DNA from 4 places in the Sodalis glossinidius str. 'morsitans' genome. Region 3 is predicted to be linked to each of the others. Evidence: predicted binding sites of a transcription regulator. Region 3 holds the regulator's gene; each other region holds the start of a gene.
What was found. The regulator CRP, encoded in region 3, controls carbon source genes, mostly activating them, when cyclic AMP is high. The targets are predictions, from matches to a motif close to ATGTGANNNNNNTCACAT.
Positions count from the first base shown of each region.

Region 1: a site for CRP is predicted at 5,121-5,138, ahead of SGP1_RS00145 (PTS mannitol transporter subunit IICBA). Genes of this name have one in related genera too.
Region 2: a site for CRP is predicted at 3,629-3,646, ahead of adhE (bifunctional acetaldehyde-CoA/alcohol dehydrogenase). Genes of this name have one in related genera too.
Region 4: a site for CRP is predicted at 5,489-5,506, ahead of gntK (gluconokinase). Genes of this name have one in related genera too.

Region 1 is NC_007712.1:24,375-32,135, reverse strand. It holds partial or broken gene SGP1_RS00165 (formate dehydrogenase accessory sulfurtransferase FdhD) at 1-107, shown strand, start outside; gene sodA (superoxide dismutase [Mn]) at 236-853, shown strand; gene SGP1_RS00155 (MltR family transcriptional regulator) at 1,099-1,647, opposite strand; gene SGP1_RS00150 (mannitol-1-phosphate 5-dehydrogenase) at 1,706-2,854, opposite strand; gene SGP1_RS00145 (PTS mannitol transporter subunit IICBA) at 2,941-4,866, opposite strand; gene SGP1_RS34830 (DUF3053 family protein) at 5,649-5,909, opposite strand; gene SGP1_RS34825 (DUF3053 family protein) at 5,854-6,237, opposite strand; gene glyS (glycine--tRNA ligase subunit beta) at 6,428-7,761, opposite strand, start outside.
Region 2 is NC_007712.1:2,274,427-2,282,187, reverse strand. It holds gene oppA (oligopeptide ABC transporter substrate-binding protein OppA) at 1-1,291, opposite strand, end outside; partial or broken gene SGP1_RS27395 (IS5 family transposase) at 1,887-2,721, opposite strand; gene adhE (bifunctional acetaldehyde-CoA/alcohol dehydrogenase) at 3,907-6,624, shown strand; partial or broken gene SGP1_RS12040 (thymidine kinase) at 7,080-7,692, opposite strand.
Region 3 is NC_007712.1:3,947,539-3,955,299, reverse strand. It holds gene SGP1_RS20980 (aminodeoxychorismate synthase component II) at 1-275, shown strand, start outside; partial or broken gene argD (bifunctional acetylornithine/succinyldiaminopimelate transaminase) at 392-1,623, shown strand; gene SGP1_RS36880 (FUSC family protein) at 1,607-2,524, opposite strand; gene SGP1_RS36875 (FUSC family membrane protein) at 2,911-3,234, opposite strand; gene SGP1_RS36870 (FUSC family membrane protein) at 3,185-3,715, opposite strand; gene crp (cAMP-activated global transcriptional regulator CRP) at 3,767-4,399, opposite strand; gene SGP1_RS20960 (OsmC family protein) at 4,716-5,123, shown strand; gene SGP1_RS20955 (phosphoribulokinase) at 5,170-6,036, opposite strand; gene SGP1_RS20950 (YheU family protein) at 6,157-6,378, opposite strand; partial or broken gene SGP1_RS20945 (LysE family translocator) at 6,507-7,093, shown strand; gene SGP1_RS20940 (ABC transporter ATP-binding protein) at 7,218-7,761, opposite strand, start outside.
Region 4 is NC_007712.1:3,739,161-3,746,921, reverse strand. It holds rRNA gene SGP1_RS19875 (23S ribosomal RNA) at 1-60, shown strand, start outside; rRNA gene rrf (5S ribosomal RNA) at 257-372, shown strand; gene metA (homoserine O-acetyltransferase MetA) at 1,717-2,646, shown strand; partial or broken gene edd (phosphogluconate dehydratase) at 2,711-4,471, opposite strand; gene gntK (gluconokinase) at 4,854-5,384, opposite strand; partial or broken gene SGP1_RS35870 (homocysteine S-methyltransferase family protein) at 5,681-7,761, shown strand, end outside.

The sequences.
Region 1 (7,761 bases), 250 kb from region 3:
CGGTGGAGGTTGCCGAACGCTGCGGCTTGACGTTGGTAGGGTTTAGTAAACCGGGACGCGCCATGGTCTTTACCCACCCGACGCGGATCGTTGAAGACGTAAGTTAACCTTATTCTTTTTAAAGTCACCGATAAACGTTTTATTCAACATTTAATTAACTATAATGATCGGATTGCTTACGCGACCCTAACATGCATTTAAAGGGGGCCGGTTCAACTAAAATGGAGAGATTGATATGAGCTTTACGCTACCTTCCCTGCTTTATGGCTATGACGCCCTGGAACCGCATTTCGACAAAGAAACGATGGAAATTCATCACACTAAACACCATCAGACCTATGTCAATAACACCAATGGCGCCTTGGAAAGCCTGCCAGAATTTGCCAACTTGCCCGTCGACGACTTGATCCAAAAACTGGACCAGCTTCCGGCGGACAAAAAGACCATGCTGCGCAACAACGCCGGCGGCCATGCCAATCACAGCCTGTTCTGGAAGGGGTTGAAACAAGGTACGACCCTGCAGGGCGAACTGAAAAGCGCTATCGAACGTGATTTCGGCAGCGTTGACGCGTTTAAGGAAGCGTTCGAGAAGGCCGCCGCCACCCGCTTCGGTTCCGGCTGGGCCTGGCTTGTGAAAAAAGACGGCAAACTGGCCATCGTGTCCACCGCCAACCAGGACAACCCGCTGATGGGCGAAGCGATTTCTGGGACTTCCGGCTACCCGATCCTGTGCCTGGACGTCTGGGAGCACGCATACTATCTGAAATACCAGAACCGCCGCCCGGACTACATCAAGTCATTCTGGAACGTGGTGAACTGGGATGAAGCGGCCGCACGTTTCAGCCACTCCTGATCCGGCTCCGCGGCGCACACCGACACCGGTTAGCGCCCGCCCGTCCCCGCCCCAGCGGGGATTTTTTTGCCCGCGCGTCGGCGAATTAATGCGCGGCCAGGCCGGAGTCAAGTCCGTGACAACAGCAGTGACGCAGGTGCAGCTATTTATTCGCGGAGGAGGTAGGCCTTAGGTGAGGGCGACCGCCGGTCCGCAGGCGCCGCGACCGCAAGGCGAACGCGCCGACGTGAAATCCGGCGCGGCGGCTATTTAAGCAATAGCCGATCGGAGAACGCCTTTTTGGCGCTAATTCGCACCAGATATTCGGTGGCGGAAAGGACCATCGTGGAGCGCACCATTTGCTGGTAGCGCTGCCGTTGCATCTTCGTCAGTGCTTCATCCTCCGGCGCGCGCGAGATTTGCGGCGATGGCGGAAACGCGGCGACACAATGCAACTCGCCAAACGGCCCCAAAATTTCATCGTCGGTAAAGCGATAATCGCCTGGATCCTGCTTCAGTTCTTCATGCAGCGCCATCAGCAGTTCGGCGTCTTCGTACTCCTGGCGGCTTATCACCCCGAGCGCATAAACCAATTTCAGGCGTACCGACAGTTCCACCAGCGGCCCGGCTCCCACCAGCAGCGGCTCCACGGCGTATTTGACCGCATAGTCATCCTTGCGGAACACCTGCGTCACCAAAATGGCTACTGCTTCCGCCAGCAGCGTAATCGCCGCCCGCAAAAACTCCCGCACCGTGGTTCCGGCATTCAGGCGTTCGAGCACGCTGTTTTCCAGCAGCTGAGTGTTTTCCGTCATGTTGCACACCATGTAGCGGGCCAGGGGGCAGAAGCGTGTCCGCCCCCGGTTCTGTCGGTTACTGCATGGCGTTATAGGCATTCACCACTTGCGCGACAACTTCACTGTCTTCTTCAAGGCCGGAGACTTTGGCCAGCGCCGCCTGCGGACCGACCTCGGCCAGCAATGCCGCCCACTCTTTCGCCTGCGGGTCCTGGTCGCTGTGATAGTGCATAGCCGCGGCGATGCCGGTCACCAGATTAGCATCGCCAAGACCGTATTCCAACGTACCGCGCAAGGGCTTGATTAACCGATCGCCAGCGCCCAGTTTGCGCAACGGCTGCCGGCCAACGCGTTCCACGTCGTCATGCAAATAGGGATTTTCAAAGCGCTGAAGAATTTTGTTGATATAGGCGGCATGCTTTCGTGCATCAAAACCATAACGATTAATAAGCACCGCTCCGCTCTCCTCCATCGCGCCTTTTACTGTCTGGCGGACAGCCGGATCCAGAATGGCATCGCGGATGGTCTGATGGCCGGCGAGCTGGCCCAGATAAGCGGTAATGGCGTGGCCCGTATTCAGAGTAAACAGCTTACGCTCCATAAACGCCATCAGATTGTCGGTCAGTTCCATACCGCCGAGAGCGGGCGGGACGCCTTTGAATTGGGTTTTATCCAAAATCCACTCGCTAAAACTCTCGACCGTCACCGCCAGCGGGTCGTCGCTGCCCGCTTCAACCGGCGGCACGATGCGGTCCACGGCGGAATCGACAAAGCCGACATGCTGGTCAACCCAGGCATGATAGCGCGGCTCCAGCGCATTAAGCACATGCTGCTTAAGCTGGCTGGTGCCGCGCACCATGTTCTCACAGGCGATAATGTTCAGCGGCTGCGTGCCACCGCCGTCATGTCGCTTAACCAGACCGCGGGCAATGGCGGGCGCAATGCGTTCAAGGATCTGCGGACCGACCGCCGCCGTCACCAAATCCACGCTGGCGATAAGCGCAACAACGTCGTCGCTGCCGCTATGCACCGCGCTGACCCCGCGAACGGTCTCTACCTGGGCCTGTTCACCCACTACCCGCACCTGGTATTGGTGGCGCTGGTTCAGCGCGTCGAGAACCTGCTGGTTTACATCGGCGAAAACAACCTCAACACCGGCATCGGCCAACAATTTACCGATAAACCCGCGGCCGATATTCCCTGCTCCAAAATGTAATACTTTCATAACGTTAACCTTGAATTATCTAAGCAAAAAAGGGGCCATAGCAGGCCCTTTCGTTTCTTGCGTCAATGACCCGCCCGCATGCCTGGTCAGGACGCTTTGCCGCTCGCCAGCAGTTCCAGGACTTCCTGCACGTCGGTGGTGTGGCTTAACCGCGCGATCACCGATTCATCGTCCAACGCGTTGGTCAAACTGGTGATGACCTGAATGTGCTCATTATTACGGGCGGCGATCCCGATCACCAGTCGGGCAATATCCTCTTCCTCATCGCCAAAGCGAACGCCGTCAGGGTACTGGCAGAATACGACGCCGGTACGCAGGACGCGGTCCTTCGCTTCGATAGTGCCATGGGGCACTGCGATGGACTCACCCAGGTAAGTCGAGGTCAGTTTTTCACGATCCATCATCGCCTGAACGTATTCGGGCTGGACGTAACCCCCTTTCACCAGTTGTTCACCGGCGAAGCGGATAGCCTGCTCTTTGTGGTCTGCATGTTGACCGAGAAAAACGTTGTCCGCAGTGAGGCGGAACAGGTTTTGTTCGCCATCTTCAAAGCTGTCGTTCAACGTTGTCATTACTCTTTGCTGATTATCCCCACTTTTTTGTACCGCTACCAGACGCGCGGTCAAATCGCTGTAAAGCTGGCTGTCGAGGAAGTTATTCAGCGAAATATGCTGCGCCTGCGGCGCATGACGCATTGCAAGTTCGGTCAGATCGCGATGGGTTATCACCAGATCAACATCGTCGGGTAAATTATTGATGGCGCTATTGGTCACGCTGATGTTCTTCAGCCCGGCCTCGTTCACCTTTTTACGCAAGACGCCGGCGCCCATGGCACTCGACCCCATGCCGGCATCGCAGGCCACGATAATTTTCCACACCGAACTTAAATCACCCGAAGCACCTGCATTGACGGGAGCGGCCACGCCTTTGGACTGGGCTTTCATATCCTGCACACGGCGTGAAGCCTCGGCTAAATTGTCTTCATCGCCGGTGGCGCGTGAGCTCTTGAGCAAAATGGACGAGATGACGAAAGAAACAGCGAAAGCGGCAACAATAGCGGCCAAGTTGGCGAAATAGGTGCCTTTGGGCGTCATGGCTAATACGGCCAGGATAGAGCCCGGGGAAGCCGGCGAAACCAGACCGCCGCCCAGCAGATTCAGCGTGAATACGCCAGTCATACCGCCGAGGATAACCGCGATCAACAAACGCGGATTCATCAGCACATAGGGGAAATAAATTTCGTGGATACCACCCAGGAAATGAATGATGGCTGCACCGCCGGCGGATTGCTTGGCGTTACCACGGCCAAATATCATATACGCCATCAGGACACCCATACCCGGGCCGGGGTTGGCTTCAATCAGGAAGAATATCGATTTACCGGTCTCGGTTGCCTGCTGAATGCCCAGCGGCGAGAAGATGCCGTGGTTGATGGCATTATTTAGGAACAGAATTTTGGCCGGCTCGACGAAAACGGACGTCAGCGGCAGCATGTTATAGGTCACCATCAGGTGAACGCCAGCCGCCAGCCCTTTTGACAACATTTCTACCAGCGGACCGACGGCCAGGAAGGCCAATACCGCCAGCAACATACCGATAATACCGGCCGAGAAGTTATTAACCAGCATCTCGAAACCGCTTTTAATTTTACCGTCCACGGCGCGGTCGAAGCGTTTGATAGCCCAACCGCCGAGAGGACCGGCAATCATTGAGCCGAGGAACATCGGCATATCGGCACCGGCGATCACCCCCATGGTGGTAATCGCGCCGACGACGCCACCGCGTTCGCCACCCACCATCCGGCCGCCGGTATAGCCAATCAGCAGCGGTAGCAGGTAAGTGATCATCGGGCCGACCAATTTGGCCAGCGTCGCGTTGGGTGTCCAGCCGGTAGGAATAAACAGCGCGGTGATGATACCCCAGGCGATGAAAGCGCCAATATTGGGCATCACCATATTGCTGAGGAAGCGGCCAAAGTTCTGCACTATGACCTTGATATCCGATGAAGACATAAAACTCACCCCTATTGAAACGCGCTATACAATAAGAGCGCGTGAAATTTGTTGCGGCAGTGTTGCATCATCCGCCGGTATTACTATTGGCAGCGCGACTCTACCACGCTCTTTTGTTATAGAGTAGCGATGTCAATTATTGTGATGCTAATCACGAGCCCTCCCCTATTTAGGGCTATCTGAGTGATATTCATCACAAAAAACCCCTGAAATAAAACTACATTTATGCATTACCGACCAGATTAAGCGCCACATTGTGATATATATCACATCATTGGTTATCTTATTTATAATTAAAATGAGATTTAAATCACAAAAAATTATTATCCGACTGCCACTGAGGGCACAGTCTTATTGAAAGCACGCCTGTAACGAGGATAGGACTTAGAGATCAATGGAAAAGGTGTAACAAAGTTACCGCTAAAAGAAGTCCCCCAAAGGCGAAGCCTTCGCAGCTAGACATAATCGGATGAGACACGCCGGCGCAGGCCCGCCATGGAGGCCGGCAGGAAATGTTGCTCAGGTGCAGCCTAGGGTTAGCCGCTCAGTGGCCTAAACTAAAAAAGACAGGTCGCCACCGCCAGGGTAGCAGCCTAAGGCCGCGGGGGACGCTATCAGGCCAGCCTTACACCGACCTTTGGAAATCACTCCCCCTGGGCGAGGGTGATGACACCCCCGGGGGGGGGATACCATCATGTCAACAGCGCGCCCGCGCCGTTTTGCGCCTGTAGCAACTGCTGGTGCTGGTGCTGGTTTTGCAGCCCGGTCATGAGCTCATTGTATTACGTCACTTGCAGTTGCGTGGGGAAGCTTACCGCCCCGCCATCAAAGCTGGGCTGGCCCTGCCCCGTCTGCATGGCGAGAAAATCCCCCACGTGAACCAGCTGTTCCGCCAGTGAAGAAGCGGCGCCAATACCCGGTGTGACTTTCTGCACCGGGCCGGTCACCAGCTTGTCGTAGGCCTGCGCGTAGACTTTTTGCAGATCTTCAGGCTGCTTGAGCGCGGCGCGAGCATCGTCCGACTGTTTCCTGGCGCGGGCCAACCAGATCGGGCGCCAGCATATTCAACGCGCCTCTCGCCTGCGCGAGCGTCCGCCGATGGGACAGGTAATCCTGGGGCACGCGGATTTGGCTTATCTCATCCAGCACCGGTACCAGTGAACCGTTAACCGAGCTGAGGAATTTGTCGCTGAAAGTTTGCAAAATCTGGTAATCATTAGCGTAAGGGCCAAACTGCTCCTTTTGCGCCACGCTCAGGGTGGGGATCCGTTCACCGCCAGGCAAAATCGTATTTTGCAGAAATTGTATAAAGGCTTGGCGCTGTTCCGGTTCTTTATCGCCGCAGCCGGTCAACTGAAAGACGCCCAGCAATACAGCAGCGGCCGGTAGAGGCCCATGCGCTCCCTTAAGGTCATAACCTTTACTCCTGTAAATGAAGGACTTATTTTCCCGGTTTAGGTATTCACTTCGCCTTCCCTGACTCAGTAACAATATAGTTCAGTTTTGCGACGGGCAAAAACCGCCGAGGTCGACGGCGACGTGCCAGCAGGCAACGCGCGGCCTATTGCAACAGCGAAATATCCGCGACCTGCAAAAACAGCTTGCGCAGCTGCGCGAGCAGCGTCAGACGGTTAATACGCACCTGAGGGTCGTCCGCCATCACCATAACGCTATCAAAGAAAGCGTCCACCGGCTCCCGCAGCGCCGCCAGCTCTACCAGCGCGTCCTGATAGCGACCCGCCTCGAATAACGGCTGTAGTTTTTCGCGCAACACCACCAAATGGGTCGCCAGCGTGATTTCCGATGGATCCTTGAGCACCGAGGCCTGCAAGTCCTTGTAGACCGGATCGTCAGATTTGGCCAGTATGTTTGATACCCTCTTGTTGGCCGCCGCCAGCGACGCGGCTTCCTCCAGGGTGCGGAAATAGCTCACCGCGCGTACCCGAGCGTCGAAATCCGCCGGGCGAGTCGGACGTCGCGCCAGCACCGCCTGAATGGTGTCGACGCTGTGCCCCTGCTCCTGGTACCAGGCGCGGAAACGACCGAGCATAAAATCGATGACATCATTCACCACAGCGTCATTGGTCAGCTTCTCGCCGTAGAGGCGCACCGCCTCTTCCGTCAGCGTCTGCAGGTCGAGCGGCAGCTGTTTTTCCACGATAATGCGCAGCACGCCGAGCGTGGCACGGCGCAGGGCAAAAGGATCTTTATCCCCTTTAGGATGCTGGCCGATGCCAAAAATGCCGGCCAGCGTATCCATCTTGTCAGCAATGGCGACCGCGCAGGACACCAGCGTCGTGGGGAGCGCATCGCCGGCAAATCGCGGCTGATACTGCTCTTTTTGCGCCAACGCCACTGCTTCCGGCTCGCCGTCATGGCGGGCGTAATGCATACCCATCACGCCCTGGGTGTCGGTAAATTCAAACACCATATTGGTCATCAGGTCGCATTTGGACAACAGACCGGCGCGCGCGGCCTGGGGCACATCCGCACCAATCCGGCCGGCGATCCAGGCCGACAGAGCTTCGATCCGGTCGCTTTTGTCGCGCAACGTGCCGAGCTGTTTTTGAAACAGCACCGTATCCAGCCTCGGCAGACGATCTTCCAGCCGCTGTTTGTGGTCGGTGTTAAAGAAGAACTCCGCATCAGCCAGGCGTGGACGCACGACCTTTTCATTACCGGCGATGATCTGCTGGGGATCTTTCGACTCGATATTCGCCACGAAAATAAAGTGAGGCAGCAGGTTGCCCGCGGCATCGTAAACCGGGAAATATTTCTGGTCGCCTTTCATGGTGTAAACCAGCGCCTCCGCCGGCACCGCCAGAAACTTCTCTTCAAAACGGGCGGTGAGCACCACCGGCCATTCCACCAGCGAGGTGACCTCTTCCAGCAGGC
Region 2 (7,761 bases), 1.7 Mb from region 3:
TATCCAGGAAGGTTTTCCATTCCTGGTTTTCAAGTTTCACATTGACACTGAGGTTCTTTTTCCAGATAGAAGCCACGGCGATGGCCAGCTTCTTATGCAGATCCGAGGTGTTATACAGTAAATCGAAGGTCAAGGGTTTGTCTTTGGTATAGCCCGCCTCGGCCAGCAATTTACGCGCCTCTTCGTTGCGTTTCTCCTGCGACCAGCCAAACCATTCCGGCGCCGTCAGCTTGGCGCCATCGGTATGGGGCGGCGTGAAGCCGTAGGCCGGCAGATCGCCCTGCGCTTTCACTTTATTAACGATGATATCGCGATCCAGCCCGAGCTTAAGCGCGGTACGCACGCGCGCATCGGTGAACGGCGCTTTCTGGTTATTGATTTCGTAGTAATAAGTGCAAAGATAGGGATCGGCATGGACTTCTTTGGGGATGTCTTTCTTGAGTTTCTGGAACAACTCAATCGGCAATTTGTTGAAGGTCATATCGTCTTCGCCGGCGCGATAGCGGTTGACGTCGGTGACTTCGGACGAGATCGGCAGATAGGTGACTTTATTAATGACGGTTTTAGTGTTATTCCAGTACTGCGGATTTCGCTCCAGGACGATACGTTCGTTAATCACCCAGTCTTTGACGACATAGGCGCCATTACCCACCCAATTGGCAGGCTGGGTCCACTTATCACCGAATTTTTCCACTACTTTTTGCGGCACCGGCGACATGGACGGATGGGCGAACACCTTGATGAGATACGGCACCGGCTCGGCCAGCGTGACTTCCAGGGTATGATCGTCAAGCGCTTTCACGCCCAACGTGTCCGGGCTTTTCTTGCCGCTGATGATATCGTCGATATTGGTGATCTGAGCGTATTGCAGGTAGCTTTCATAAGGAGAGGCAGTTTTGGGATCCGCCAGTCGTCGCCAGCTGTAGACAAAGTCCTGCGCGGTGACCGGATCGCCATTGGACCATTTGGCGTTTTGCCGCAGATGGAAAGTCCAGACTTTAAAATCCTTGTTTTCCCAGCTCTCGGCCACGCCCGGTTGTGCCCGACCCTGCAGGTCGTTAATGATAAGGCCTTCCAGTACGTCACGGTTAACGTTAGATTCGGGAACCCCTTCTATCTTGTGCGGATCCAGGGATTGCAATTCGGCGCCATTGCCGCGTACCAGTTCCTGTTTGTCGCTTAACTGCACGCCGGCGGGAACGGCCGCGGCAAAAGTTTGTCCAGCAACGCTCATTCCCATGGCGGTAACCACGGCCGCGGCAAGAAGCGTTTTTTTCGTGATGTTGGTCATTAGTGATGCACTCCGGTTTTTTTATTATTGCACGGACCCTGTCAAGCCCTCTGCAGATTCCCGCTATGCGGGTATAACGCACCTCACGCCCGCTGCGGCGAACGAAGCCGCAAGGTTAAAGGTATGATATTCGGTATTAACCCAGGCATGTTAAACAAGGCGTCGCGTCGCCGTAAAAAAAAGTTGCTGCGACAGGCTCAAACCCGCCTTAGCGCTGTGCGTAGCTTTTGTCATTGTGATTTCAACTGCATTGGACCGTATATCAAATAATTAAGTTATCCCGAGGGTAGCAAAAACACATAAGGTCAATATGTACAAAGTAATTATAATAATTTGATAATGATAAGATAAATAACACTAATAACATCTGGGTTGCATTGTGACAAGTCCCTTGAACGTGAACGGTTAAAAAAAACCTACCGTAAAGGCACTACTGATATATGGCTGATATATCGTAAAAAGTTTTTTCTGCCCTCGAACCACGCTGAAGTCCTTTGACCTCGCCCTGCCGCATAAAGAGTGCGCGATTGACTCGTCATAGGGCTTTATTGAATAAATCAGAACTTGTGACTACGCCCCCCTAGCAGATCGATTGTTATGCGATCCGGATGCTGTTCGGCATTCCTAACAGCGTCATTTTGTTAAGCGCTTTGACCATCGCCATTGCCTCACCTACCTGCGCATCATAGTCACGCAGACTTAGATGATCGCCCATAAGCGTTTTGAACCGGAATATCGCTGTTTCAGCCACTGAGCGTCGATGATAGCCCACTTGCTTTTTCCATACATCGTTACTGCCGCTTAGACGCTGATTCGCAACGGCGTAGTTACGCTCATGGTATCGGTCCGGCCAATATTGCTCCCCACCTCGTGGAGGAATAAGAGGCCTTATTTTCTTCCTCAGCAGAGCATCATGACAGAGCGGGTATCGTAAGCGCCATCAGCCGACGCTTCCCTGATTTTCCGCTGGGTCTGGTTTATCAGAGCGGGTAGGGCCTGAGCATCCGTCGTACCGCTGAGCGATAAGTCAGCACAGATAATCTCATGCGCGTTACACTGTCTATGACTAGAGGTGAGATTTCACCACGGGTCGGCGTTTTTATGCTGATCTTAACTGTCTTTGCTCGCTTGCTGATCAGCGAGTAGTCTGGGCATCTTAGCGGCAGCACCATCAGTTTAAAAATGGTGTCAACGAAGCCCTGTAAAGCCCTTAACGAAAGGCCAAACACGCGTTTCATCATCAGAACAGTGGTGATAGCCATATCTGCGTAGTGAAGCGGCCGGCCACGCCGTTCAGGCGTTGTTTTTTCCGTCCATGCAACAATTGCCGACTCATCCAGCCATATCGTCAGAGCCTCGCGCTGCTTGAGAGCTTTGTTGTAAGTGGACCAGTTGGTTATTTTAATTTTGCTTTGCCATGGAGTACAGATGTTGAAATGACGGTAGTGATCTGAGCAGACGATCACCTAAACGTTATATTTATTCAACAAAGCCTCGTCATAGTGCAATATGCCTTATTTTGAGGCTTTTCCCTGGGCACAATATAATATGCCACGCGCCCCATCATCCGCTTACGGCCGGAGGACCACCCGTGGTTTACGGCCGCAGTAGGCTGCCCGTTCGACGATCACTGGCGCATTCCGACCGCCTCTGCCTGGCGGTCTGTTATATGCCCCATCACAAGGGTGTTAAGGACTCAAGATCCCGACCGCGCCTTTTGGGCTGACAACGCGGGTAGCGATGCGAGGGCGACACGTTCGTTAACCTGGAGCACGCCGCATGATTGTGCGCCGCCGCCAACGTCAGTGTCTCCCCCTGGCGCGCTTTATCCACCCTGCTCCGCCTATGACGCTGATGTCGTGCACTGCGTTGCGTGCGCGCAAGGCCACAGACGGATAGGTTGTCCGTATTGCTATCAGCTATTCTCTTTTCCTTGGCCCCTCGGGACCGTCATCGATACGCACAACGTAAATAATTTTAATGCATAGCTTAAGGCTGAGGGAAAATAATCTATTCCCTGCGTCGGCTGGCAACGCGAATATATGCCTTCTGGGGCGCTAGTCGTTGCCCTTGTCGGTTCGATTGTTGGTCAATAGCGCGGTCTCTGCGCTGGAATATGCTGGCAAATAAGGTTACGTTTCTCTTATAGCCTTAATTAGCGCCATTTTTGTCCTCTTTACCCTGCCTATTGCAGGGCTTTATAACTCCCGTCGAGTCGTCAAGTTGTTGCTGTTATGTTAGGCTTATTAACCTTTATGTGAACTCTGTTTGTCAAACGTATCTCACGAGTAGCAAAGCGTTTTTTTGTTGAAGATGAAAGGTATCAGCTTGCATTTTTATTGATATTTATCACATATTTATCCTCCGATACACCGTAAGCTTTGCATTAAGGAAGGCGATAAGAGGAATAAAGGACTGGCGAGGTGAACAATGAGATGTTAATGATGGCGATCTGAAGACTGGTTAAGTAAAACGCCATGGCCCAAAAGGTCACAAAGCAACGAGCCAAATGAACGACGAATGAGCAAATCGGTCATATAATTGTCAACACTGGGCTCTTTACTTAAATGGTTTAACAGATTAATCGCAATTTTTAACTTTATTAGGAGAGCAATATGGCTGTTACTAATGTCGCTGAACTCAATACCTTAGTTGCACAGGTGAGAAAAGCACAGCGCGAATACGCCAATTTTACCCAGGAGCAGGTGGACAAGATTTTCCGCGCGGCCGCCCTGGCCGCGGCAGATGCCCGTATCCCCCTAGCCAAAATGGCGGTAGCCGAATCCGGCATGGGTATCGTGGAAGACAAAGTCATCAAGAACCACTTTGCTTCTGAATACATATACAACGCCTACAAAGATGAAAAAACCTGCGGCATCCTGGCCGAGGATGACACCTTTGGTACCATCTCCATCGCTGAGCCGATTGGCCTTATCTGCGGTATCGTGCCCACGACCAACCCCACGTCTACCGCCATCTTCAAAGCGCTTATTAGCCTGAAAACCCGAAACGGGATTATCTTCTCGCCGCATCCTCGCGCCAAGAACGCCACCAACAAAGCGGCCGATATTGTGCTACAGGCCGCTATCGCCGCCGGCGCGCCGCGGGACATTATCGGCTGGATCGACGAGCCGTCGGTGGAGCTGTCCAATCAATTAATGCATCATCCTGATATCAACCTGATCCTCGCCACCGGCGGGCCAGGCATGGTGAAAGCCGCTTACAGTTCCGGTAAACCCGCCATCGGCGTCGGCGCCGGCAACACCCCGGTCGTGGTGGATGAAACCGCGGATATCAAACGCGTGGTCGCCTCCATTCTGATGTCGAAAACCTTCGATAACGGTGTCATTTGCGCCTCAGAACAATCCGTGGTCGTTGTTGATGCGCTGTATGATCAGGTGCGTGAACGTTTCGCCAGCCACGGCGGTTGCATGTTGCGCGGCCAGGAACTGAAAGCGGTTTCAGATATCATCCTGAAAAATGGCGGCCTGAATGCGGCCATTGTCGGCCAGCCAGCAGCGAAGATCGCCGAAATGGCCGGCCTGCTCGTTCCCGGCAATACTAAAGTCCTGATTGGCGAAGTCAGCAAAGTGGACGAGTCTGAACCCTTTGCACACGAAAAACTGTCGCCGACCCTGGCGATGTATCGCGCACGGGATTTCGAGGACGCTGTGGACATCGCAGAAAAATTGGTGGCCATGGGCGGCATCGGTCATACCTCCTGTCTCTATACCAATCAGGACAACCAGGGCGAACGCGTCAAGTTCTTTGGCGACAAGATGAAAACCGCGCGTATTCTTATCAATACCCCGGCTTCACAGGGCGGCATCGGCGATCTGTATAACTTCAAGCTGGCGCCGTCGCTGACGCTAGGATGTGGTTCCTGGGGCGGCAACTCGATTTCTGAAAACGTTGGCCCCAAACACCTCATCAATACCAAAACCGTCGCTAAGCGAGCTGAAAATATGATGTGGCATAAGCTTCCCAAATCCATCTATTTCCGTCGCGGTTCCCTGCCGATTGCGCTTGAAGAAGTGGCCAGCGACGGCGCCAAACGCGCCTTCATCGTCACCGACCGTTACCTGTTCAATAATCGCTACGCCGATCAGATAACCTCGGTGCTGAAAAAACACGGTATCGAAACCGAAGTCTTCTTTGAAGTTGAAGCGGATCCGACCTTAAGCATCGTGCGTAAAGGCGCGATGCAAATGAACTCCTTCAAGCCGGACACCATCATCGCCCTGGGCGGTGGTTCGCCGATGGATGCCGCCAAAATCATGTGGGTGATGTATGAACATCCTGAAACCCATTTTGAAGAGCTGGCGCTACGCTTTATGGATATCCGTAAACGTATTTACAAGTTCCCGAAAATGGGAGTGAAGGCGAAGATGATCGCCATTACCACCACCTCCGGTACCGGTTCTGAAGTCACCCCGTTCGCGGTAGTAACCGACGATGCCACCGGTCAGAAATACCCGCTGGCGGACTATGCTCTGGTACCGGATATGGCAATTGTCGACGCCAATCTGGTGATGAACATGCCGAAATCCCTGTGCGCCTTTGGCGGGCTGGATGCGGTGACCCACGCGCTGGAAGCCTATGTTTCCATTATGGCGACCGAGTTCTCCGACGGCCAGGCCCTGCAGGCGTTGAAATTGTTGAAAGAGTATCTGCCCGCCAGCTACCACGATGGCACCAAAAACCCGGTTGCGCGTGAACGCGTGCACAATGCGGCGACCATTGCCGGTATCGCCTTCGCCAACGCCTTCCTTGGGGTATGTCACTCCATGGCCCATAAACTGGGCTCGGAATTCCACATTCCTCATGGCCTGGCCAATGCCATGCTGGTAAGCAACGTCATTCGCTACAACGCCAACGACAATCCGACCAAACAGGCGGCCTTCAGCCAGTACGACCGCCCGCAGGCCCGTCGTCGCTACGCTGAAATCGCGGATCATCTGGGACTCAGCGCCGCGGGCGACCGCACCGCGCAGAAGATTGAAAAGCTGCTGCAGTGGCTGGATGAGATCAAGCTGGAGCTGGGTATCCCGACCTCCATCCGTAAGGCCGGAGTGCAGGAGGCGGACTTCCTGGCCAAAGTGGATAAACTGTCGGAAGACGCCTTCGACGATCAGTGTACCAGTGCCAACCCGCGCTATCCGCTGATTGCCGAATTGAAGCAAATTCTGCTGGATACTTACTACGGCCGCAAGTTTGTCGAACCCTTTGACAATGCCGTAGAGGCTGCCACCGCACCTGCCCCGGTCGGGGACGTTAAAGCGAGCGTTCAGGCGCCCAAAAGCGAAAAGAAAGCCGAGAAAGTGACCAGTTGACGGTCTGCGCCCCAGGTAACTACTCCGCCGCAGGTCACTGAGTTTGCCGAAGGGTCATCATGGCCCTAAAACGCCCCGTCGGGAGTGACGTCCTCCGGGGCGTTTTTTATCCGTTCACGCCAAGGCTAACTTCTCCGCGCATTATCCGTCCACGGCCCGCTAGCGCTGCATCACAGGCGCCAGCGACGCTGCCGACCTCGCCACGCCCGCCAATGATTGAGGCGCCGACCGTGCCGCAACTGGCTAATGCCACGCTAACACGTCCTTTGATATTAGGGTAGACAATTGACAATTAGCTTCAGAACGATGACAGGAGGCGCTCAGCGCCGCATGGCGACCGAGCGGTACGGTAGGACGCGTATGCGCCGCAGGAGGTAAGATACCCGCTACGGGCGGAGAAGCGCGCCCGCGGCAGGCTTTGCACAGGAGGCTTTTTTACGTTACAACGATTCTCGCTATGCCGGAGGCAGGATGTTCATTCCCTGCCCCGGTGCCGAACGCGTCAGCGCCGCGGTGAAATGCTTGCGGCAGACCGACACATAGCGATCATTACCGCCAATCACCACTTGTTGCCCATCGTGAACAGCTTTACCCTGCTCATCGATACGCAGCACACGGTTGGCCTTGCGACCGCAGTAGCAAACGGTTTTCAATTCCACCAGTTTGTCTGCCCAGGCGAGCAGCCACAAACTCCCGGCAAACGGCTCAGCGCGAAAATCGGTGCGCTGTCCATAGCACCGGAATAGTCAGCTTATCTACTACGGCACATAATCCGGCAACCTGTTCACGGCTCAGAAAGTGACATTCATCCACCAGCACGCAATGTACGGTCTGCTTTTTGTGCGCGGCCGCCACAGCCACATACATATCATTTTGGGCAAAAAACACTTCCGCAGGCGAAGACAACCCGATACGCGAATGAACCTGCCCGCGGGCGTAACGATCGTCGATTTCTGCCGTGAACACGAGCGTACGCATGCCGCGTTCTTGATAATTATAGGAGGACTGCAGCAGCGAGGTTGTCTTTCCGGCATTCATTGCAGAATAATAAAAATAGAGTTGCGCCATCCACCCGGCACTCCGCCAGCCAGCGGCGGCGGTAAGCGCTCGAGACAATAACTTGCTTCCACAAACAAT
Region 3 (7,761 bases):
ACGGTAAAACCTCCGTTATCCGGCACGATGGCCAAGGGGTGTTTGCCGGCCTGGCGCAGCCGCTGACGGTAACACGCTACCACTCGCTTATCATCGACGCCGCCAGTGTGCCGTCCTGTCTGGCGGTGACCGCCTGGAGCCAGCGTGAAGGGGAGCTGGATGAAATTATGGCCATCCGCCATCGTTCCTTGCCGCTGGAAGGTGTACAGTTTCATCCTGAAAGCATTATGAGTGAACAAGGTCATTATTTGCTGGCGAATTTCCTCAACCGTTGACATGGGTGTATTTTATTCTTTGACGGCAATGGCTCTTGACTTGAGTGTGACTTTTTATTCATATTATATGATTATATTTTCATTTCTTATCACGCCTTAGACAGAGTAAATACCTTATGAAAACAGACGATTCGGCAGTCACTCGGGAAACGTTCGATCAGGTTATTTTGCCGTTTTATGCACCCGCGCAGTTCATTCCGGTAAAAGGAGCCGGCAGCCGGGTTTGGGATCAGCAGGGCAAAGAATACGTCGATTTCTCCGGCGGTATCGCGGTTACCGCGCTGGGGCACTGTCATCCGGCGCTGGTGGCGGCGTTGAAAACGCAGGGGGAAACGTTGTGGCATACCAGCAACGTTTTTACTAACGAACCGGCGCTGCGCCTGGCGCGTAAGCTTATTTATGCAACCTTTGCCGATCGCTTATTCTTCGCCAATTCCGGCGGCGAGGCGAACGAGGCGGCGTTTAAACTGGCGCGCCATTACGCCATTACGCCATTACCCGCCACAGTCCGTACAAGACCAAAATCATTGCGTTTCATAATGCCTTCCATGGCCGCACGCTGTTTACCGTGTCGGTGGGAGGACAGCCCAAGTATTCGGACGGGTTTGGGCCGAAACCGGCGGATATCGTCCATGTGCCGTTCAACGATCTCGACGCGGTGAAAGCCGTCATTGATGATCACACCTGCTCTATCGTCCTTGAGCCGATACAGGGGGAAGGGGGCATTACCCCGGCGACGCCGGCGTTTTTACAAGGCGTGCGTGAATTATGCGATAAGCATCAGGCGCTGCTGGTGATGGATGAAGTGCAATGCGGCATGGGCCGCAGTGGCAAATTGTTCACCTATATGCATTACGGCGTGCAGCCGGATATCCTTACCGCCGCCAAAGCACTGGGCGGCGGTTTCCCCATTAGCGCGATGTTGACCACCGAAGACATTGCTTCTGTCATGGCGGTCGGCACCCACGGCACGACTTACGGCGGCAACCCGCTGGCCTGTGCGGTGGCGGAAGCCGCGCTGGACGTCATTAACTTGCCTGAGGTGCTGGCCGGTATCAATGAGCGTCATGAGCGTTTCATTCAGGCTTTGCATGACATTAACGCAAAGCATCATGTTTTCACCCAGGTGCGCGGCATGGGGCTGCTGTTGGGCGCGGAGTTGGCGCCGGGCTTTCAGGGACGGGCACGGGATTTCCTGCATGCCGCCGCGCTGGAAGGGGTCATGATCCTCAACGCCGGCCCCGATGTGATTCGCTTCGCTCCCTCGCTGGTGGTGGCGTTTGACGATATCGCCGAGGGGCTGGCGCGTTTTGAGAAAGCCGTGGCGCACGTCACCCGCTCGGCTTGACTGCCGTCGAAGGTTCCCCGCCTGCGGCGTATCGCGCAAGCCAAAACCCGTGCTGGGGCCGCTGCGGCCAGGCTACCGACGAAATGGTGTGCATCACGCCCAGATGGAACAAAATGCGCCGTAAATGGCGCTCCATCAGCGTTACCGCCTGATCCTGTGGTCCGTCGGTATTAAAATTTCCCGGGTTCTCGGTGCTCGGGCCGTCATATTCCAGCCGCTGCTGACAGCTTTGCAGCGCCACCTCGCAGGAGGCCAGATAATCGGCCGCAAGCGTAGCGGTCAGCATATAGTGATCGCGCGCCAGCGTGGTCATGGCGTTGATATATTCCACAATAAACTGACTGTGGGTGACCCACAGGCGCATATCGCTCAGGTACCGGGAGTTAAACCCTAGCTCCTGCATAGCCTGGCTTAGGGAAGTGAACAGGGCATTATGCGCCTGATTGACCCGCATGCGGGCATAGGCCAACGCCGGCGCGGTGGGGTCAGGTTGCAGCAGCAACCGTAGCGCTTCCTGATCGCGCTCCAGCGCCTGGTGGGCGTTTTTGCGCAGCAGACCGCTCTGCCATTGCGGCCACAGCCATAGCGTGCCGCCAAACGCCAGCATACAGCCAATCAAGGTATCGACCAGCCGCGGCAGCAGGAAATGCGCGCCGTTTAACGACAGCAGTTGCAGGGTATACACGGTCACTAGCGTCATGCCGGTCATCGCCAGACCGTAATTTTTACGCAGCACCAAATAGCCGGCAAGCGTCACCAGCAGCATGCCGGTCAGGATAACGCCATCGCCCATCTGCAACTGGAGCGTCCCCGTGGCGATGACCAAGCACGCCAGGGTGCCCAGCGCCCGATGCTGAATGCGCACCCGGGTAGCGTTATAGCCATTCTGGCTGACAAACATGATAGTCATCAAGATCCAATAGGGTTTCGGTAGGTTGAACACCAGGCCCAGACTACTGCCGACAGCCAGCATAAGGCCTAGGCGGGCGGCATTACGCAGCGCCATGGATTTAAGGGAACAATAAATTTTCAGCGCCGGCCAGAACGGCAAACGCTGCTGGTTATCCGCCATCACATCACGACGATAAAGAGGACGTTGGGAGCGCAACAGGCGGTAGATGCGGCTGAAATGGAAATAGCAGAACTGGCCTACCGGATTATCCGGATTGGTGGCGGGCGATCTTTTCCAGCGCCGACAGGCCGGCATCGGCAGAAAAACGGTCAGGCGGGCGATGATAAAGAATATCGTCCGCCAAGACGCGCAGCCGGGCGGCGGCGACACGCGCGTTATAGCGCAATACCCGCCTCGGCGTGGCTTTGCTGCACCAGCTTTTGCACTTCGTCCGGCTGGTGCAGGTTCACCGCGATATGCTCTTGTAAATCCAGCGCAACCTGGAAGGCGCGTAGCAGTTTCTTGTACTGGGTGAGATGGTTAGCGGAGAGCATATGCAACTGCTGATACACTTGCGATATCTGGTCGATAACTTTCTGCTGGCGGGCAAACAGCGGCGGCAGCGCGCTGTCGGGATCGGTATGCTGAGTCAGCAGGCTGTATTTTGCTTCAATATAATCCGCTAGCTCTCGGTACAGCAAACTGAGCGCTTCGCGCATCGGCTGCTCTTGCCACAGCCGGAACCACAGCGCGTTGAACAGCCCATACCAGGCGGGGTCCCCGCACATAGAGCAGCGGTGGCAGCCAGAGCGGCACATTGCCGGTCAGTCCCAGGGTAAATACCGCAGCGATAAGCGATGCCGGCAGCAGGAGGCCATGCAGCGGACTGATTTCGCCGCTGACGCCGAACAGGAGCGCCAGGCCCAACATGACAAACGGCAGCGGGGCGCCGTGCGCCAACAGCAACTGGATAAATATACTGCTCAGGGCAAACAGCGAGCCGCCGACGGCCAGCCGTTTAAAGAAACGCTTATGGAGCTGATCCAGGCCGGCGATGTTACAGCAGGCGGGCACCAGAGAGAACAGCAGCCCCTGTTGCAGACTGTTGAACATTAGGCCGATAGCGACCGGCAGGCACAGGACTATCGTTTGCCTCAGGGCATAATTTACTTCGGGGTGATAAATGAGTCTGCGCCACATAAGTCAACTAAAGGGGCGTGGCCGTCCTGACCATGCCCGTGGTGAGAGAGATTAGCGGGTACCGTAAACGACAATGGTTTTTCCGTGGGCGGAGATGAGATTCTGATCCTCAAGCATTTTCAAAATACGGCCGACCGTTTCCCGTGAACAGCCGACAATCTGGCCGATTTCCTGCCGGGTAATTTTGATTTGCATACCGTCCGGATGGGTCATGGCGTCCGGCTGCTTGGCCAGGTTCAGCAATGTTTGCGCGATTCGCCCGGTCACATCCAGGAAGGCCAGGTTGCCGACTTTCTCTGAGGTTACCTGAAGGCGGCTGGCCATTTGTGAAGACAGACGCATCAAGATGTCGGGATTCACCTGGATCAACTGGCGAAATTTCTTATAGGAGATTTCCGCCACTTCACAGGCCGTTTTCGCCCGCACCCAGGCGCTGCGCTCCTGCCCTTCTTCAAACAACCCCAGCTCGCCGATAAAATCGCCCTGATTAAGATAGGAAAGGATCATCTCCTTACCCTCTTCATCCTTGATAAGCACCGCGACGGAGCCTTTGACGATGTAGTAGAGCGTTTCAGCCTTTTCACCCTGGTGAATCAACGTACTCTTCGATGGATACTTATGAATATGGCAATGAGACAGGAACCATTCGAGAGTCGGGTCTGTTTGCGGTTTGCCAAGAACCATTCGCTGTTATCCTCTTTTGTCATCGCTGTCCTGTGTCAGGAGCAACGTATTCCCTGTAATGTAAGGTGTTATTATGATGTCATTCCGTTCATAAACGGAACCTATAAAGGGAACTTATCAGGTCCAATGTTGGTGACGTTTCGATCGCTCTCTTGCTCTTTCACTGTCAGTGAGTTCGATCCTGCCTTGTTTTTAGCATAGCTTTGAGAGGCTGTCTTGTATTGTCTCGCTTCAGCATGATGCATCTGCGGTTACATTGCCAGTTTGCCGGCAAAAAGGTAGTCTTTCATAAAGAATTTTATCAGGAGTTAACGCTATGCAAGCGCGAGTGAAGTGGGTGGAAGGGCTGTCATTTATCGGCGAATCCGCCTCGGGCCATCAGATTATCATGGATGGCAACAGCGGCGAAAAGGCCCCCAGCCCGATGGAAATGCTGCTGATGTCCGCCGGCGGCTGTAGCGCTATTGACGTGGTATCGATTCTGCAAAAGGGCCGCGCCGACGTGCGCGACTGCGAGGTCAAACTGACGTCGACCCGCCGCGAAGAAGCGCCGCGCCTGTTTACCCATATTAATCTGCATTTCGTTGTCACCGGCCGCGACCTGACGGACAAGATCGTGGAGCGGGCGGTCGCGCTTTCGGCGGAAAAGTACTGTTCGGTATCGCTGATGTTGGGCAAAGCCGCCACTATTACGCACAGCTTCGAGGTGCGTAATCTCGACTGAGAACAGGGATTGGCGTCGCCTGCAACGGGGACGCCATCGTTGCCCTTTAGCGAATTCGTTTTCCTTCCAGCAATTGTTTGACCAGCGGCGCCATAATCAATTCCATTGCCAGACCCATTTTGCCACCCGGCACCACCAGCGTGTTGATGTTGGAAATAAACCATCCCTGCAGCATGGCCAATAAATAGGGAAAGTCGATGTCGTCCAGGTCGCGGAAGTGAATGACGACAAAACTTTCGTACAATGACGGAATCGCTTTAGCTGCAAAGGGATTGGATGTGTCCACCGTCGGCACCCGCTGAAAGTTGATATGGGTACGGGAAAATTGCGGCGTGATAAAATTGATGTAATCTTCCATGGAGCGCACCACGGAATCCATAACGGCTTCGTGTGAATGACCACGTTCATTAGTATCGCGCACCAATTTTTGGATCCACTCCAGGTTGACTATCGGCACCACGCCCACCAGCAAATCCACATGGCGCGCAACATCATTTTGTTCGGTCACGACGCCGCCGTGCAGCCCTTCGTAAAAGAGAACATCGGTCGGCTCCGGCAGTGGCTGCCAGGGGGTAAAGGTACCAAGTACCTGATTATAGGGAACCGCTTCGCCATAGGTATGCAAGTATTTACGCGCTTGTCCGCGCCCGCTTTCCCCATAATGGTAAAACGTTCTCTCCAGTAGGTCGAAGTTATTCGCATCCGGGCCGAAATAACTCACGTGCCGGCCTAAATCACGCGCTTTACGAATAGCCAGATCCATTTCCGGCCGGGTGAAGTGGTGAAAGCTGTCGCCTTCCAGCTCCGCGGCGCGGATAGTTAATTGCTGAAAGATTTTGCGAAAAGCCAGGCTGGTGGTGGTACCGGCGCCGCTGGAGCCGGTGACCCTAATAATGTTGATAACCTCTGTCAAATGACGTGCGGTCGGGCGCAGGTTATCGTTATCACGTTTGGCACCGCAGGGCCACCGCGAGGCTTGCTCGTTTCCGCCGTGCGTTAGCCGGGAGCGGGGTTGACCGCACCGGCGGCGCCGCTAATAGGGACGATATTGGCCGCGCGGCATAATGTTAATGCTTTCATGCAGTTCCGACCACACCAGCACCGCTTCGCCGGATTGCACCTGGCGTAACACATCCGCGACCTTTTGCTGCAGGCTTTTTTCCTGTAAGCCATAATCCGTGCCTTCGCGCAGCACAAACGATTCGATCAAATTATACAGCGTGGTGGGATCAATCTGTTGCCAGGGAATGATCATGATCGGTATTTCTCCAGTGGTTGGCGGGCCGGCGGCGCGACGAAAATTCACCGACAATTCGCTTGTCGAATCGGCACCGCGCTGTTAATTTCATAAACGTCATTGCCGGGAGCAATAGTGCGGGATATATGGAGCTGGGTCTGTTTTTATCGATGCTGGGTTTTCTCTGGGTTGCCGCTATCACTCCCGGTCCAAATAATATGCTGCTTACCGCCTCGGCCGCCCATTTCGGCTTTTGGCGTTCCATGCCGCTGATGCTCGGCATGCAGTGCATGCTGCTGCTGGCCTGCGGCGTCGGTAGCCTCATCACGCTCTATCCCGCCCTGCATTCTACGCTAAAAGTGGCCGGCAGCCTCTACTTGCTGTGGCTTTGTTGGAAAATCGCGACCGCCGTTTATGAAAAGCTGGATACCGATACGGCGCCGCTGCAGCCGGTGCCATTTTATCAGGGCGGCCTGCTACAGTTTCTCAATCCGAAGGCGTGGCTGATGGCCCTGGGCGCGGTGGCCAGCTTTAGCCTGGCCGGGGAAGCGTACGCGGGTTCGGTGATGGCGATAAGCATCGGTATCGCCGCCGTCAATATTGTCTCGGGCGCCATCTGGCTGGCCTTTGGCACGGTGATTGGCCGCTGCTGAAAAGCCGGCGTGCCTGGACGCTATTCAATCTGGCCATGGGGCTGCTGACCGCCGCCTGTGTCGTGCTGATTTGGCGTTAAGCGCGGTCTGCGCGTTACCCCTCTGGCCCCGCGCGAGGTTTGCTCGCTACTTTCAGGCGCTGCGCACGGTGCGTGCGCTGCCACTGAAGCGCTCTGCCTATCGTCGCTTTGGTGTTGAGTGCGGCTACTCTGCGTCGAACGCCTTTGTCAGCGCCTCCAATTGTTCCTGCGCTTCCAGCCAGCCCAGCTCTGCCTCCTCCAGCGCCGATTTGAGTTTACCTTGTCGCTGCAGGCAGTCGTTTAGCTCGCTTTTGCGCGCGTTGTCGTACAGTGTGCTGTCGCCAAGCTGGCCTTCGACCTCGGCCAGTTCCGCCCCCAGCGAAGCCAGTTGTTGCTCATAGCGACCGATGGCCTGACGCAGCGGTTGGGTCTCTTTGCGGAATTCCGCCTCGCGCCGTTTCTGATCTTTGCGCGTCTGTGCCGTGTTCACGGTGGCAGGTGGGGCGTCCGTATCGTTATTTTGCCCGCGCGGCCGCTGTTGTTCCGCCAGCCACTGCTGATAATCCTCCAGATCGCCATCGAAGGGCGCGACCTGACTATCATGCACCAGATAAAATTCGTCAGTGGTGGAACGCAGCAGATGGCGATCGTGGGACACCACAACCAGCGCGCCGTCGAAGTCGATCAGCGCTTCGGTCAGCGCCTGACGCATGTCCAGATCCAGATGG
Region 4 (7,761 bases), 210 kb from region 3:
TGTGTAAGCGCTGCGAGGTGTTGAGCTAACCGATACTAATGACCCGTGAGACTTAACCTTACAACACCTGAGCTGTTTGAGAGAGGGCGAAAGCCAGAGCTGTAACGAACGTTAGCGGCAAAGCGCAAGCGACATGAACGCGAGCGCCAGAAAGACGATATCAGCGATGTTCCGGATAACGCCCGATGGTCACGCAAGTGAGGGTTGGGCAGCAAGAGCAGTCTGCATGGTGAAAGCGGTGCGGAAAACGAATTTGCCTGGCGGCACGAGCGCGGTGGTCCCACCTGACCCCATGCCGAACTCAGAAGTGAAACGCCGTAGCGCCGATGGTAGTGTGGGGTCTCCCCATGCGAGAGTAGGGAACTGCCAGGCATCCATTACGTCCTAACGGGTAGCCCGTGACGAGCAGTATCAACGAGCCCTCTGCAACCTACGGGTAAAACAAGAACGCTAGAGCACTTTTCTATTCCGGTTTTTTCGCATATAGCACTGCCTCAGTAGATAGAATTTCTAATCCATAGATGCGCCGAAATAGATGAAAACCGCTCTAGCGGTACAGCCCTATCCATTTACCACCGGTTGCCAAAAGAACGCGTTCTGCGGGATGGCCTGGGCCAAAGGGTACTTCATCTCTCCATCACATTCCACCTCCAGCGATAATAGAGATTGATGCTATAAGCGTCTCCCGATGCGCTATATTCCGGCATTAAGGCGGTTTATTTTCGCGTTAAAAGAATACTTTTTCAGCATTATATAAAATTTTCCGCGAGATCAAGGTGACGAGATGGCGTTTTGCCGACCTAAACGTTATTTCACGCCGTGCAGAGAATATGAAGCCTTGTTCATTCTCTGTGTCACCTGGTGCCGAAAGATAACGGATTTAACGCTTTACTGACAATTGTTGCGCCTATCGCTAATCAGGTATGTTTTAAATAATGATATTAATCAACGGGTAATTTTAACTCTCCAAAAATATGAAGAGAATATGTTGGAGATTAATAGGTTTTATGTTGCAAAAAATTCTGGATGGATTGCCTTGTACTTGCTGCTCGCCTAATCGAAATACCAGGAGATAAAAATGAAAAAGGCATGTTTTGTCTTAGCGGTGGTTCTTTCCCTTAGCGCCTGCTCTTGCGGAATGACGGTAGGAGAAGACAAATTCAGTACTTCTTATGTTGAGTCGCATATCGTTAAAGGAAAAACGACACAAAGTCGGTACAGAGTTTGTATGGAGTGCCTGATGATAATGAAAAATCTTCCAATCGCGTCATTGGGTCTATTACAAAAACGGTAATTTAAATGATTCCTCCAGCCTGACAAACTATATTCCTGGCACTAGCGCAATTTCCAGTGCATTAGGGATGGCGAGTATGGCAGATTCAGCATCTTTTCAGGCGAGTAAAGTTTCCGGGAAAATGAGCGGTAACACTGAAATCCACGGTAAACGTTTATACGTTACCTTCGATAATAAAAACACTGTGGATTACTGGAGCCTTAATTGACCATTCTGTTGTTGCAAATGCGATCCCGGCCGGTCTATACCTGCCGGGGTATCGTCATCGGCAAGTCTGGCTAACCGGGCGCTTTCTCGCTAATGCTTTTTCTAGAATAAGATGAAACATTTTCAACTAACGGCTGAGAACTCGACATCCGGCGGCAAAGGGGCTATCTTCAGGTATCTGGATGTCTAAATGTATGCTTTGAGGATCTAAGGTTATGCCGATTCGGGTATTCGACGAGTTACCTGCAGTGAATTTTCTGCGTAACGAAAATGTCTTTGTGATGACGTCCTCGCGCGCCAGCACGCAGGAAATACGCTCGTTAAAAGTGCTGATCCTCAATCTGATGCCGAAGAAAATCGAAACCGAAAACCAATTTCTGCGTTTATTATCCAATTCGCCGCTGCAGGTGGATATTCAACTATTGCGCATCGACAGTCGAGAATCCAAGAACACGCCCGCCGAGCATCTGAATAATTTTTACTGTAATTTTGAAGACATTCAGCATGATAATTTCGATGGCTTGGTGGTGACCGGAGCGCCGCTGAGCCTGGTGGATTTTCATGATGTGGTCTTCTGGCCGCAGATTGACCGCGTGCTGCACTGGGCACGCGATCATGTGACGTCCACGCTGTTTGTCTGTTGGGCGGTTCAGGCGGCGTTGAATATCCTTTACGGCATTCCCAAAATGACCCGGCAGCAGAAACTGGCGGGCGTCTATCAGCATCACCTGCTGAAACCGCATGCATTGTTGACGCGAGGCTTTGATGAGACCTTTCTGGCCCCCCATTCCCGCAATGCGGATTTCCCTACGGCGATGATTCGCCAGCATACTGATCTGGAAATATTGGCGGAATCCGATGAGGCGGGAGCCTACTTGTTTGCCAGCCATGATAAGCGTCTGGCGTTTGTCACCGGGCATCCTGAATATGATGCGCTGACCCTGGCCAGCGAGTATCACCGCGATCGGGAAAACGGTCTTAATCCATCGTTACCGGTTAACTATTTCCTGCAGGATAACCCCGACCTGACGCCAAAGGCCAGCTGGCGCAGCCACGGTCATTTGCTGGTTGCTAACTGGCTCAATTACTACGTCTATCAGATAACGCCGTACGATTTGCGGCGTATGAATCCGACGCTGGAATAGGCGTTATCCGTCGATTAGGTCCTCTTCGACATTCTGCGCCGCTGTCCCCGGCGGCCGGGAGCGATTAAAAGTCGATGCAACTGGCGCCCTGTTCCACGCCGGACAGCTGATGGCGCAGTGCGCCGAACAGTTCTCGGCCGCAGCCCACCGCACCGGCTGAAAGATCCGGTACCGATACCTGGCGCAGCGCCAGTTCAGCTTCATCTACCAGCAACGCCAATTCGCCCGTCTTGCCATTTACCCGCACGATATCGCCATTACGGATTTTGCCGAGCAGACCGCCATTGTGCGCTTCCGGTGTCAATGAATGGCAGAAGGCACTTTGCCCGAGGCGCCTGAAAGACGGCCATCGGTCACTAACGCCACTTTGTAACCGCGATCAAGCAATACCTCCAGCGGCGGCATCAGCTTATGCAGTTCCGGCATGCCGTTGGCGCGCGGTCCTTGATAACGCACCACCACTACGCAGTCTTTGTTCAGTAAACCAGCGTCAAACACCGGACCGACGTCGTGCTGACTTGCAGATACCATTGCCTGCGCTTCAATGACTTGATTTTCCTTGGGCACGGCGGAGGTTTTCATTACCGCACGGCCAAGATTGCCGTTGAGGACTTTGGTACCGCCGCGGGGCGCAAAAGGATGCTCGCCACTGGCGATAATGGCCGCATCCAGCGACGCCGCTGGACCGTCGCGCCAGGCCAACCGACCTTCATCCAGCCACGGCTCAAGGGTATAGTGGCTTAGGCCGAAACCGGAAATGGTATGCACGTCTTCATGTAATAGTCCGACGGCCAGCAGTTCGCGCACCAGTAGCGCAACGCCGCCCGCTGCATGGAATTGATTGATATCCGCCGGCCCATTGGGGTATATCCTGGCAAGGAGCGGTACCGCATCCGATAATTCAGAGAAGTCGTCCCAGTTAATGATGATACCGGCGGCGCGGGCCATGGCCACCAAATACATGGTATGGTTGGTTGAGCCGCCGGTCGCCAGTAGCGCCACGATACCATTGACCACCACCTTTTCATCCACCAGCTTACCGATAGGCAGATAGTTACCGCTGGTCTCGGTCATCCGCGTCACCTGTATTGCGCCGCATCGGTCAGCGCGTCACGTAGCGGACTGTCACCATCTGGTTGGAGTTGGCGGTGCCGTAAAACGTGCAGGTGCCGGCGCTATGATAGGAGGCGGCTTCCACCTCCAGCATCACTTGGCGATCCACTTTCCCCTCGGCGAAAAGCTGGCGAATACGCACTTTTTCTTTATTCGGCAAGCCGGTGGGCATCGGGCCGGCGGGAACAAATACCGAAGGCAAATGGCCGAACGACAGTGCTGCCATCACAAGGCCTGGGACAATTTTATCGCAGATGCCCAGGTAGAGCGCGCCATCAAACATGTTATGCGACAGTCCAATGGCCGCCGACATGGCTATGATTTCGCGGCTCATCAACGATAATTCCATACCGTCCTGGCCCTGGGTGACACCGTCGCACATTGCCGGTACGCCTGTGGCCACCTGGCCTACCGCACAGGCGCTCTGCAGCGCCTGTTTTAACCGCTGCGGGTAGTGCTCGTATGGCTGATGGGCGGAAAGCATATCGGTATAGGAGTTGATGATGGCGATATCGCTATGGGTCAGACTCTTTAACGCCGCCTTATCGCCAGGCTGGCAGGCAGCGAAGCCGTGCGCCAGATTACCGCAAGCCAGTTGCGCTCGGTGGACAGTCTGGCTGCGCGCGACGTCAATGCGGGTCAAGTATGTATCGCGGCTGGCGCGCGAGCGATCGATAATGCGTTGGGTTACGCGCTGTAAAGTGGCATTCATACCTTTCTCACTTACTACCGCGTCATTCTCTTCGCGCCCTGGTGCTGGAGGGTAAAGTTGAATTACAATGGGTAAACCGTTTGTTGTTATTCACTGCGCGACCTGCGGCGATTATGTCAGACGGGGAAGCCGCGCCTGATTAATGAAACGATTCATCTAGCGCAAACGAAACATTCCGCATAAAGGACGCTGTTGCGCGGCGATTGCCGCGTTTATCTTTAACGGCAATCCGCATCCGGTTTGGCAACCGACGGAAACACAGCCCACCATCCATGATGGGCTTGGGTAACATCAGCGTACGGACTGAGGTTCTTTTCAACTGCCGGCGCACGGGCATACCCGCTGGATGGACAGGGTGCCTTATGCCCGCCCCGGCGACGACTCAGCCGGCGGTGGCGGTACGGATCCAGGCAACAGTATCGGCAATGACATTATCCAGAGGCTGATCGATATTAATGGCATGCACATCCGGCTCATCGCTGCCCGGCTCTTCCAGGGTCTCGAATTGGGATACCAGCATTTGCGGTTTAAAGAAGTGTCCTTTACGGGCTTTCATGCGCTCTTCGATTACCTCAAAGTGACCTTTCATGTAAATGAAGGACAAATTGGGGTTCCCTTCACGCAAACGATCGCGGTAATGCTTTTTCAACGCTGAACACACGATAATGGAGATGGCGTTGGTACGCTGCATCGCGAAAGCGGCGTCATTGATGGCGCCCAGCCAAGGGGCCCGGTCATCGTCATTGAGCGCATGGCCGGCGGACATCTTATTAATGTTGGCGCGCGGATGCAGAAAATCGCCGTCGAGAAAGGCCGCGGACAGCTCCCGGGACAGGGCGGTGGCCACAACGGATTTGCCGCTGCCCGACACGCCCATCAGGACGAAAATATGGTTTTGAGTTTGGGTGGTCATAGGCAGAGCTCCGTGAGCATTAGTATAGTACACAATGATGTTACAAGTAACATTGTGCGCGCTTTTTATAATGTTTCAACTATTATGGCGTAATAAATCTTTAAATGTGATAAATATCAAACATTTCACCGTCGATAAAACATTATTTTTCGCGAGATTAACAAAACGTTAAGCATCCCCGCCGCTGGCTGAAAAACTCTCATGCGGCGACGCCTGGGTTCATTATTAACCTGTGATAGGATATTGCTCTGTTTCCGGCGAAATGCCGCCTTTTATCGGCGATAAATGAGATCATCGTGACAAATCGGATTAACGAACTGGGCGCCACGCTGGCGCAGCGGATTATGGTGCTGGACGGTGGCATGGGCACCATGATTCAGAGTTATCAGCTGGAAGAGGCGGATTACCGCGGACAACGCTTCGCGGATTGGCCGTGCGATGTGAAAGGCAACAATGACCTGCTGGTGCTGAGCAAACCCGATGTCATCAGCGCCATTCACGATGCCTATTTAACCGCCGGGGCCGATATTCTTGAAACGAATACGTTACGCCACTACCATCGCAATGGCCGATTATCAGATGGAATCGCTGGTGAGCGAAATCAACCTTGCCGCCTCCCGTCTGGAGCGAGAATGCGCGGATGCCTGGAGCGTGCGGACGCCGAATAAGCCGCGATATGTCGCGGGCGTGTTAGGCCCCACCAATCGCACCGCCTCTATCTCGCCGAATGTGAATGATCCCGCCTACCGCAATATCGATTTTGACCAGTTAGTGAATGCTTGCCGCCAGAGTGCTGATGGAAGGCGGCGTCGATCTCATAATGGTAGAAACCATCTTCGATACTCTTAATTCCAAAGCCGCCGTTTTTTCGCTGGAATTGGAATTTGAGGCGCAGAATCTTGCTCTGCCGGTGATGATTTCGGGCACCATTACCGATGCCTCAGGGCGTACGCTTTCCGGACAGACCTACAATTCGCTGCGCCACGCGCGGCCGCTGTCGTTTAGCCTGAACTGCGTATTGGGGCCTGATGAATTGCGCCAATACGTGGCAGAACTATCGCGTATTGCCGATTGCTTTGTTAGCGCTCATCCCAATGCCGGCCTGCCGAATGCATTCGGCTAATATGATCTGGGGGCGCAGGCAATGGCGCGCCATATTGGCGAATGGGCTCACACGGGCTTTCTGAATATCGTCGGTGGCTGCTGCGGCAAGGCGCCTGAGCATGTCGCTGCGATGGCCAACGCCGTCGAGGAGGTGGCGCCACGTTAGTTGCCGGCGCTACCGGTCTCCTGCCGGCTTGCGGGCCTGGAGCCGCTGAATATTACGGCAGCGTTGCTTGGAGAACGGCGCGCAGATTATCGACATCAACATGGAAGAGGGTATGCTTGACGCCATGGTGCGCTTCCTGCACTTGATCGCCGGCGAGCCGGATATCGCGCGCGTGCCGATTATGATCGACTCCTCCAAATGGCAGGTAATAGAGCAGGGGCTGAAGTGTATTCAGGGAAAGGGCATCGTTAATTCGATTTCCATGAAAGAGGGGAAGGCGGCGTTTCTTCATCACGCGCTCCTGGTACGCCGCTACGGCGCCGCCCTGGTGGTAATGGCGTTTGACGAGAACGGCCAGGCCGACACCCGGGCGCGTAAAATCGAGATTTGCCGCCGCGCCTACCGGTTGCTGACCGAGACGTTGGACTTTCCGCCGGAAGATATCATCTTCGATCCCAATATCTTCGCCGTGGCGACCGGTATTGAAGAACATAATAACTATGCCCAGGACTTTATTGGCGCTTGTGCTGACATCAAGGCGAAACTGCCCCATGCGCTGATTGCCGGCGGTTCATGCCATTCGCAACGGTCTGGATATGGGCATCGTCAACGCCGGTCAGCTGGCTATCTATGACGATTTGCCGCCAGCGCTGCGTGAGCGGGTAGAAGATGTGGTGCTAAATCGGCGCGTGTATGGCACCGAGCGGCTGCTGGCGCTGGCTGAGGAGTATCGCGACAGCAAAGGCGATGGCGAGACGCCGCCCCAGCAGGCGGAATGGCGAGGATGGGAGGTAGGCAAACGTTTGGAATATGCCCTGGTCAAAGGAATCCGACTTTATCGAGCAGGACACCGAAGAAGCGCACCAGCAGGCGTCACGCCCCATCGAGGTGATCGAAGGGCCGCTTATGGCCGGCATGAACGCGTGGGTGATTTATTTGGCGCCGGTAGTGTCGGCTCGGGTGATGAAACAGGCTGTGGGCCTACCTTGAGCCTTATATTCAGGCTGGGAAAACCGAACTTAAAGCCGCCGGTAAAATTCTGCTGGCGACCGTGAAGGGCGATGTGCACGATATCGGCAAAAATATTGTCGGCGTGGTACTCTCCTG